One region of the Marinobacter sp. NFXS11 genome, then DNA from elsewhere that is predicted to be linked to it. Evidence: riboswitches for the same ligand, from Rfam matches in the RefSeq annotation. Region 1 holds a riboswitch; the other holds the start of a gene.
The links. A riboswitch is a leader RNA that binds a small molecule or an ion and turns the genes downstream of it on or off. The one in region 1 is predicted to bind cobalamin.

Region 1 (4,837 bases):
CAGACTGGCAAACAGGTCCTTCAGAATGTCGGTCATATCCGGTGCCTGGTCGATATCACTGTGGGTAATGCCGTGGATAGTAATCGAGGTCTGGTGCAGCGGGAGCTTGGGCCGCACGATCCAGTGGCGGGCTTTGCCCAGCTGGATGCCGTCGAGCGTAAACGGCACCAGACCGATACTGACAATCGAATGTTGATTGGCGTCCAACCCGGTGGTCTCGAAATCGAGCGCGACAAAGGGCACCTCGGATAAGGGCGTCTCCGGCGACACACACCCACTCTCGTAATAGGCTTTAAGAATCGGGGACTTGCTCTGCTCCGCCAGGGCCTTGAATTGCTCGGGCCATGGCAGGCGTGTAACAGAATTCTCGGCCTGCTCCTCACTAGACATTACGGGCCACCCCGGCGTGATACCGGAATTTCAGGAACTTCTGGGCACCGCTGACTACCTGGAACGCATCCTTGAGATGGCTGCGCTCAAACGGTGAAAGGTCTTCGGGCCGTACGTTGTTGTCCGGCTGCCGGTCAGCCTCGATTGCCAGGGCCTGGTGCCGGATACGAACGATGGAGATAAACTCAAGCGCATCCCTCAGGTTGCCCAGATCGTCGTCCAGCAGGAGCTTGGTGTTGCCGATGGCTTTCAGTCGCTCGAACGAGTTTTGTGCACGGGAGCCGCAGGCCAGGGCATGAACCCGAATCAGATCCGACAGGGGCGCTGTTCCGCGACGTTTCAGGTTGAAGGTCTTCTGGTGCTTGCCATCCTCTTCCAGCACGAAAGTCCGGAAAAAGCCGATCGGCGGCGTGCGGTTCAGGGCGTTGCGCGCCAGCATTGCCAGGAACCGCTGGCTGTTGCTGGCTTTGTCGGCCACCAGTGTCTTGAGCTGTTCGGCAAAGTCGGTCTCGCCGTAGATGCCATCCAGATCAAAGAAGATGTTGCTGTTTAACAGAGCCTCGGCTTTCGGATTATCAATCCAGTCGGTGAAGTAGTCCTTCCAGACGCGCAGTGGCTGCCGCCATTTCTGGTTGGTGGCCATGATGTCGCCGGTGCAGTAGGTATAGCCGCACTCCGCAAGGCCATCGCTGACGAATTTCGCCAGCTCCAGGAAGTATTCGTCATGTTCTTCCGGCACAAAGCTGTCGTCCAGGATCATGGCGTTATCCTGATCCGTGACCACCAGCTGCTCGTCCCGCGCCATGGAGCCGAGCGCCATAAAGCAGTAGGGCACGGGTGGGGGGCCGAGTTTCTCTTCGCCCAGTGCCAGCAGGCGCTGTGTAAAGCTGCGCCCGATACCGGCCATGGCACTGCCAATCATGTGGGAATTGGCATCTTCGTTCACCATGCGAACAAAGCTGTCCCGAACATCCAGGCTGATTTTCTTCAGGCCTTTTACATCCTGCTGATGGTAGATGTTACTGACCAGGTAGAGGCTGCTCTGGCTCTCGTACTTCACGATGTCAGACAGCGCAATCACGCCGCGAACCTCATCCCGATCCATCACCGGAAGATGGTGCACGTTGTTGTGCAGCATGGTGAGCATGGCCTCGAATATGAACATGTTCGAGCGGATGGTGATCAGATCCTCCGACATGATCTCGCTGATCGGGGTTTCCGAGGCCAGGGCTTCGCTGAGGGCCCGGGTGCGCAGGTCCCGGTCGGTAATGATGCCCTTGAGCAAGGGCTTGTCACCTTCCTCATCCATCAGCAGCAGTGCTGAGACGCCGTTTTCGGTCATGATCCGCGCCGCTTCCTGCAGGCGAACGGTGTGGGGCGCTGACACCGGTTCCCGGGCAATCAAACGGGTAACCTTCGATGTCATCAACTGGTTGGACTTTTCGCGGCGGGAAACGGCGGATCGTAGGCGGCTTCGGTCTTCAATCTCAACGAAATCGGCAAAGTTGTCGTCATTTTCCCAGAGGTACTGGAAGGTATCGTAAGGGATCTTGTACAGCAGAACGTCTTCCAGGGCTTTGACGGGGAAGCGCACTTTCCGGTTCATCAACAGGCCAAACTGGCCGAAGACTTCGCCCTCGCTGATCCGGTTGTACAGCTCCCCGGTGCGCCGATAGATCTCGACGGCGCCACTGCGCACGTAATACAGCCAGCTGCTCGGGTCACCCAGTTCGAGGATCTGGCTCCCGGCCTTGAAGTACACAACTTCGATGTCGCCAACCACTCTGTCGAGCAGTTCCTCGGCCATCTCGTCAAACGGCGGATATTGAGCCATGTGATTGCGGATGTCGACCAGCTCGGCCTGCATAAAACTCCCTGTTTTGGCGAAGGAAAAGTGATTGTCAGTCATGGAATATAGCAGTGGCAGAGGCCTGCGGCCATGTTGACCTTTGATGGATTTCATTGACCGCTTACCCGGGTGTTGCTAGCCTTGCCTCACTTTTTTCAGGTGTCCGTCGCAAAGCGCGATGGGTGAAACGGGAAATCGGTGAGCCTGGTAATGCCAGTGCAAAGCCGATGCTGCCCCCGCAACGGTAAGCAGGACAACGGCAATCTGTGCGCCACTGTGTCGCCACGACATGGGAAGGTGATTGCCCGGGAACCGAGGGTTCCGCCTGCCAGCCCGGAGACCGGCCTGGAAAAACACCCGATGTTGCGGTGGGCAACCTGGGTGGGTGATATGCCGGTTACGCTCTCCTGACACCTGTCTACCGCCTGCCCTCATTCGCTGTTCCGCAACAAAACCCAGATTCCCGTGCGGGTGCGCGCGGAGTGCGGAGCAAGTTTCATGTTCAGAATTCAAAGCCCTGTTTTACTGGCCGGCGCTGCCATGGCCGCCCTGCCTCTGGCCGTTTCGGCCCAGTCTGCCCCAGAATCCGATGCCCTGGATCCAATCGTGGTTACCGCGACGCTCGGGCCGAAGACCGTTGGAGAGAGTTTGTCTTCGGTTACCGTCATCGAGAAAGAGGATATTGATCGGCAACAGCCGTCGGAATTCCGCGACCTGTTGCGCGCGCAGCCGGGGATCAATGTGGTGTCGGACGGCAGTTACGGCAAGACCACCAGCGTATTCCTGCGTGGGGCGGGGAGCTCAGGTACAGTGCTGCTTCTCGATGGTATCCGACTGCGCTCTGCCTCTGCGGGCATCCCACCCTGGCAGTTTTTGCCTCCGGAATTGATGGAACGGGTTGAACTGGTGCGGGGCGCGAAGAGCTCCCTCTACGGTGCCGATGCGGTGGGTGGTGTCATCCAGGCGTTCACTCTGGAACCTGAAGCCGGACGCCAGGGTTGGGGTGAGCTAAAAGGAGGCTCCCATGAAACCCGCGAGGTTACCGCTGGATTGGCTGGCCGGGAGGGCCGTTCCTCGTTCCTGGCCAGTGGCGTCTATTCGGACACCGATGGCACCAATCTGAGGGATGGCGGTGAAGACAAGGGCTTTCGGAACACCGGCGGCCTGGCGAAGCTGAGCCACAGTTTTGATCAGGGCGGCGGCGCAGGGCTGACCGTGTTCCAGTCTGAGGGTAATACCGAGTTTGAAGGCGGTGATACCGATTTCTTGATCCGTGCCATGGGCCTGCATCTGGAGGCTGTTGCCAGTGACTACTGGCGCACACGGATCCAGTTCTCGGAAGCTCGCGACGAACAGGATACCTTCGGAGCCAATCCAAGTACTTTCGACACACTGTCTCGCTCGGCGCGCTGGGAAAACACCCTGACGGCCGGTGTTCATGAGCTGGTTCTGGGTACGGAGGTCATGATTGACGAAGTGGATGGCACCAGCAATTTCACGGAAGACAGCAGGACCAACAGTGCGGTCTTTGGCCAGGGTCGTCTGAACTTTGATGCTACCGATCTGACGCTCAGTCTGCGTGTTGATGACAACGAGGCCTACGGGAAAGAGGAGACTGGCGGCGTGGCCTTTGGTCACCAGCTGGACCGTGCCCATCGTTTTCGCCTCAGCTATGCGACCTCGTTCCGCGCGCCAACCTTTAATGATCTTTACCTGACGGTGCCGTTCTACACCGGTAATCCGGACCTCGACGCAGAAGAGGGGCAGATGGTCGAGGCCGGTTTCTCCGGCCGATATGACCAATGGTACTGGGATGTTGCTCTCTATCAGAACGATGTGAAGGACCTGATTACCTATGTTTCTGACCCGGCGACGTTTGAGGGCACCATGGAAAATGTCGAAACGGCCAGAATCCGTGGCGTTGAGGTTTCGTCCGGTATTGAGACTGCTGACTGGAGTCTGGCGGCAGCGGTAACCTACGCGGATACCGAGAACCGCGATACCGGCGCACGTTTACCACGCCGTGCGGAAAAGAATGTGCGTTTGGATGTTGATCGTCTGTTCTCGCAGTGGTCAGTGGGCGCCAGCTTTATCGCCGAGAGTGACCGCTATAACGATGCAGCGAATACCAGCCTGCTGCCAGGCTATGGCACTGTGGACTTGAGGGCGGCCTGGAACTTCCAGCCTGGCTGGTCGGCATCGTTCAAGGTGGATAACGTATTGGACCGTCGCTATGCCACAAGCATCGGATATGACAGTGCCACCTTCGCGCCTTTCGACTATCTGGCCGCAGGCCGAACCTTCATGGCCTCGGTGCGCTATGATTTCCAGCAGTAAATTCACCGATCTGAGAGGCTCACTCCGTCGATGAGGCGCCCCTGGCTCGCTGCATTGTTTGTGCTGTCTCTGCTTGTGCCCTCGCTGGCACAGGCGGAGAGGCGCTGTGTAAGCGACGCGCTGGACCAGCGTGTATGCCTGGCCGAGCCCGCGCAACGCGTTGTTTCCCTGTCGCCGGGTGCCACCGAGCTGCTGTTCTCCGCAGGGGCCGGTGACAGGGTGGTTGCTGTGAGTGCCTGGAGCGATTATCCCGCAGAAGCT
Region 2 (4,837 bases), 430 kb from region 1:
GGTAGTCGTGAACGTCTTGGGCCATGTTCACGTCCAGGGGGGTCCAGTGGTTTTTGTTGGCGTTCATGAAGTACTCCCAGGCCCAGGGGTACTTGAACGGTGCCAGCTGGTTAATGTCGGTTTCGCCGTTGATGACTCGTTTGTCGTCCACGTTCACCGGTGCCGGGGCTGCTGTGTTTGTCGGTTTGGTTTGAGTAGTTGGTTCGTCGTCCCAGTTGAGCATTTTCTTACCTCTACATTCGGTTCACTGTAGGTCGGATTAGCGCAGCGTAATCCGACGGTGGTTCGTGAACTCTGGCTTGGTTGTCGGATTACGGCTTCGCCTAATCCGACCTACATTTACCGCGGCGTTACTGACAGGCTTCGCAGTCCGGATCGTCGATGCTGCACACCTGGGGCTGGGGTGCGGCAACCGGAGCGGTTTTTTCAGCGCCGGTGGCACCCAGGGAGCGCAGGTAATAGGTGGTTTTCAGCCCACGTTCCCAGGCCAGCTGGTAGAGGGCATCCAGCTTCTTGCCGCTGGGCTCGGCCATGTAGAGGTTCAAACTCTGGGCCTGGTCCAGCCATTTCTGGCGCCGGGCCGCGGCTTCCACCAGCCACCTTGCGTCGATCTCAAAGGCAGTGGCGTATCGCGCTTTCAGTTCGTTGGGGATGCGGTCGATTTGCTGAACGCTGCCGTCGAAGTATTTGAGGTCGTTCACCATCACGTTGTCCCACAGTCCTTCGGCCTTGAGGTCTCGGACCAGAGAGGGATTCACCACGGTGAACTCGCCGGAGAGGTTCGATTTCACGAACAGGTTCTGGTACGCCGGCTCGATGGACTGGGACACACCCACGATGTTGGAAATCGTCGCAGTCGGGGCAATCGCCATCACGTTGCTGTTGCGCATGCCGTTTTTTGCGATCAGTTCGCGTACGGGAGACCAGTCCAGCCGGGCGTTGGTATTCACGGACAGGTCCCCTTCCCGGCGGTTTTCCTTGAGCAGGTTAATGGAGTCGATCGGCAGGATGCCCTGCTGCCAGAGTGAGCACTCAAAGCTCTCATAGGCGCCTCGCTCACCCGCCAGCGAAGCCGAGGCGCGGATGGCGAAGTAGCTGAGTTGCTCCATGGCAACGTCGGCAAACTCAACCGCTTCCGGGCTGGAATACGGCAGGCCCAATTGATAGAGCGCGTCCTGGAAACCCATGAGGCCAAGACCGACCGGGCGATGCTTGAGGTTGGAATTCCGGGCCTGAGGTACGGCGTAGTAGTTGATGTCGATAACGTTATCGAGCATGCGCACGGCGGTGTTCACCGTTTGTTCCAGGCGCTGCACGTCCAGCTCGCCGTTGGCGATATGAGCCGCCAGGTTCACGGAACCAAGGTTGCACACGGCAATCTCGTCGGCGCTGGTGTTCAGGGTGATTTCCGTGCACAGGTTAGAGCTGTGCACCACGCCCCGGTGCTGCTGGGGAGAGCGCAGATTGCACGGGTCCTTGAACGTGATCCAGGGGTGGCCGGTTTCGAACAGCACGGTGAGCATCTTGCGCCAGAGCTGCTTGGCCGGGATTTTCTTGAACAGCTTGATTTTGCCCTGCTCTGCGAGGGCTTCGTAATGCTCGTAGCGTTCACGGAAGGCGTTGCCGTACAGGTCGTGCAGATCCGGCGCATCGCTGGGGGAGAACAGGGTCCAGTCCCGGTCTTCGCGCATGCGCTCGATCAGCAGGTCCGGCACCCAGTTGGCCGTATTCATGTCGTGGGTTCGGCGGCGTTCGTCGCCGGTATTCTTGCGCAGCTCCAGGAACTCCTCGATGTCCAGGTGCCAGCTTTCCAGGTAGGCACACACCGCACCCTTGCGCTTGCCGCCCTGGTTGACCGCTACGGCGGTGTCGTTGACTACTTTCAGGAAGGGCACCACACCCTGGCTCTGGCCGTTGGTGCCCTTGATGTGGGAGCCCAGCGCCCGAACTGGAGTCCAGTCATTACCCAGACCGCCAGCCCATTTGGACAGCATGGCGTTATCTCGGATGGCGCCGTAGATGTCTTCAAGATCGTCGCCAACCGTCGTCAGGTAACAGGACGACAGCTGAGAATGGCGGGTACCGCTGTTGAACAGCGTGGGTGTGGACGCCATGTAGTCGAACGAAGACAACAGGTTGTAGAACTCGATGGCCCGGGCATTCGGGTCGTCTTCGCGCAGGGCCAGGCCCATGGCAACCCGCATGAAAAATACCTGAGGCAATTCCAGGCGGGCCTTGTTCCAGTGCAGGAAATAACGGTCGTACAGGGTTTGCAGGCCCAGGAAGCCAAACTGCAGATCCCGCTCCGGCCGAAGGGCGGCACCCAGGCGCTCCAGATCAAAGGTGGCCAGAGCTTCATCCAACAATTCGTAACGGATTCCCGCATCGATAAAGGCACTCAGGGCCTGTGGATAAATCTCAGCCAATGGCAGACTGATGGGCAGGCCCAGGGCGGCGGCATTCTCCAGGCGAAGTTGCTCCAGGAGCAGGCGTGCAGTGACCGCGCTGTAGTCCGGCTCCCGCTCAATCCGGCTGCGGGCTGTCATGATCAAGGCCGACAGCACGTCTTCCTCGGCGATGCCGTCGTACAGGTTGGTCAGGGCATCGTCCACCAGGGAATCACCTTCAATGCCCTCCAGCCCTGTGGCGGCCTGTTCCACCTGCAGTTTCATCAGGCCCAGATCCAGCGGAGCAATCTCGCCACTGGTCTTTTTCACCGTCAGATGGGGGTGCGCCTCAACCGGCGCATGGCGGGCGCGCTCGCGGGCATGCTCTTCCCGATACAGGACGTAGGCGCGGGCCACCTTCTGTTCTTCGGCCCGCATCAGGGCCAGTTCCACCTGATCCTGGATGTCTTCGATATGCACCTTGCCACCGGCCTTCAGGCGACGGCCAATCGCCTGGATAACCTGGTCGGTCACCCGGTGTACCGCGTCATTGATACGGGCGGAACCGGCGGCGGTGTCGCCCTCAACAGCGAGGAACGCTTTGGTTACGGCGATGCTGATCTTGGATGGGTCAAAGCCGACAAGTGTGCCGTTGCGCTTGATGACCTGAAGGGATTCGGTGTCCGTGTGCGAGGTTGGCCGGGGTTCGGCCAGGGCTGAGGCAGACATGCAGTGTTCTCCTGAATACGCGTTGAGTTCCTTTCACCATCGCGTACGCAGGGGCACACCTCGCCATGGGAATGGCTGGGCATAACCGGTCTGCTCACCCTGGGTCGCGAAGGTGCAGTTGGGAGCCGTAAGGCTCCTTCATCCCTGGCAGGTCTTCGGACTCAGGGGCATGAATCGTTCGATTCGGCCTCGTGTGGCGACTTCCCGGCTTTCACCAGTGTCTTGATGCCACGCTTGTTCCCCAATACCGCTGCGCGTCAGTTCCGGAGTCTCACCGGATTCCCGATACCAGAATGGCTGAGATGATCACACGTTGACCGAGTTGGTTACGCACTGATCACTACATCTGGTATTTGACCAAGGATAGAAACACTATATACACGATATTCGGAAGGGACAACCTGAAGCAATAAAAAAGGCCCCGGAGAGGGGGCCAAACACGTGACAGTTTCAACTCAGCCAATCAGTGGCTGATCATCCAGGGCCGCATGGAAGGAAACATCTTCTTCCCGTCAGCGGTGTAGAACAGCATGGACTTTCCGGGTTTCGGGGAGCCACAGCCGCAGGCGCGACTGTGCTCCTTATCATTCGCCCTTCGGTCTGCGGTGGAAAACACCGGCTCATGCCGGGACCGCTCGTTCCGGTCCTCGGCCGCCCTTTTGGCCGGGTCCATGGCGGCAATGTGGGATGGCAACACGATCACCCGCGGCGACATGGCCTTGCAGGTGGGGCATTGCGCCGGCTTGGCCGCATCCTCCATGGTGGCCAGTGTGTGAAAGAGGCCATGTTCACGGCACTTGTAGTCATACACGGGCATGGCGATTACTCCTTATCTTTCGACAGCGGTACGTCCATGCCCCCGCTGACTTTCTTCTGCGGACCCTCAGCGGACGGGTTAATGTCGAAGTCGAAGATGCCCGTCGGCAACCAGAGCGTGGCGCAGGCGTTCGGGATATCCACCACGCCGCTAATGTGGCCTTCCACCGGCGCACAGCCCAGAATCGCGTAGGCCTGGGCCTTGGTATAACCGAACTTGGTCATGTATTCGATGGCGTTCAGACACGCCTGACGATAAGCCACGTGCACGTCCAGGTAATGCTGGCCGCCGTCTTCGTCTACGGAGATGCCTTCGAAGATTACATAGTCATCGTAACGGGGCTTGATCGGGCTGGGCTTGAACACCGGATTCTTGATGCCGTACTTCTTCACGCCGTCCTTGATCAGGTTCACCCGCAGGTGAATCCAGCCGGCCATTTCGATGGCGCCACAGAACGTGATTTCGCCGTCGCCCTGGCTGAAGTGAAGGTCGCCTACGGAGAGGCCGGCCCCGTCCACGTACACCGGGAAATACACCTTGGAGCCACGGGACAGATCCTTGATGTCACAGTTACCGCCATGTTCCCGTGGCGGCACGGTACGCGCGGCCTCGGCGCCGGCAGCCTTGGCCGCGTCACCGGTCATCTGGCCCATATGGGCGGTCTCACCGTTGGGCAGTGTTGCCAGTTCCGGCACACGCTCCGGATCGGTCGCGACCAGTCCGGCCTCACGCTTGTTCCAGGTGTCCAGCAATTCTTTGGAGGGCAGGCAGCCAATCAGGCCCGGGTGAATCAGGCCGGCAAATTCCACGTTGGGAATGTGGCGGGATTTGGTGAACATGCCGTTGAAGTCCCAGATGGATTTCTGGGCCTCCGGGAAGTGTTCGGTCAGGAAGCCACCGCCGT

Region 2: another riboswitch for cobalamin. It lies ahead of J3362_RS11955 (ribonucleoside-diphosphate reductase subunit alpha); the one in region 1 lies ahead of J3362_RS13880 (TonB-dependent receptor plug domain-containing protein).

The regions. Positions count from the first base shown of each region.
Region 1 is NZ_JAGDDV010000002.1:1,066,619-1,071,455, forward strand. It holds gene J3362_RS13870 (3'-5' exonuclease) at 1-390, opposite strand, end outside; gene J3362_RS13875 (putative nucleotidyltransferase substrate binding domain-containing protein) at 383-2,257, opposite strand; cobalamin riboswitch at 2,380-2,602, shown strand; gene J3362_RS13880 (TonB-dependent receptor plug domain-containing protein) at 2,738-4,576, shown strand; gene J3362_RS13885 (cobalamin-binding protein) at 4,607-4,837, shown strand, end outside.
Region 2 is NZ_JAGDDV010000002.1:631,689-636,525, forward strand. It holds gene J3362_RS11950 (ribonucleotide-diphosphate reductase subunit beta) at 1-223, opposite strand, end outside; gene J3362_RS11955 (ribonucleoside-diphosphate reductase subunit alpha) at 351-3,116, opposite strand; cobalamin riboswitch at 3,246-3,424, opposite strand; gene J3362_RS11960 (FmdB family zinc ribbon protein) at 3,580-3,933, opposite strand; gene fmdA (formamidase) at 3,939-4,837, opposite strand, start outside.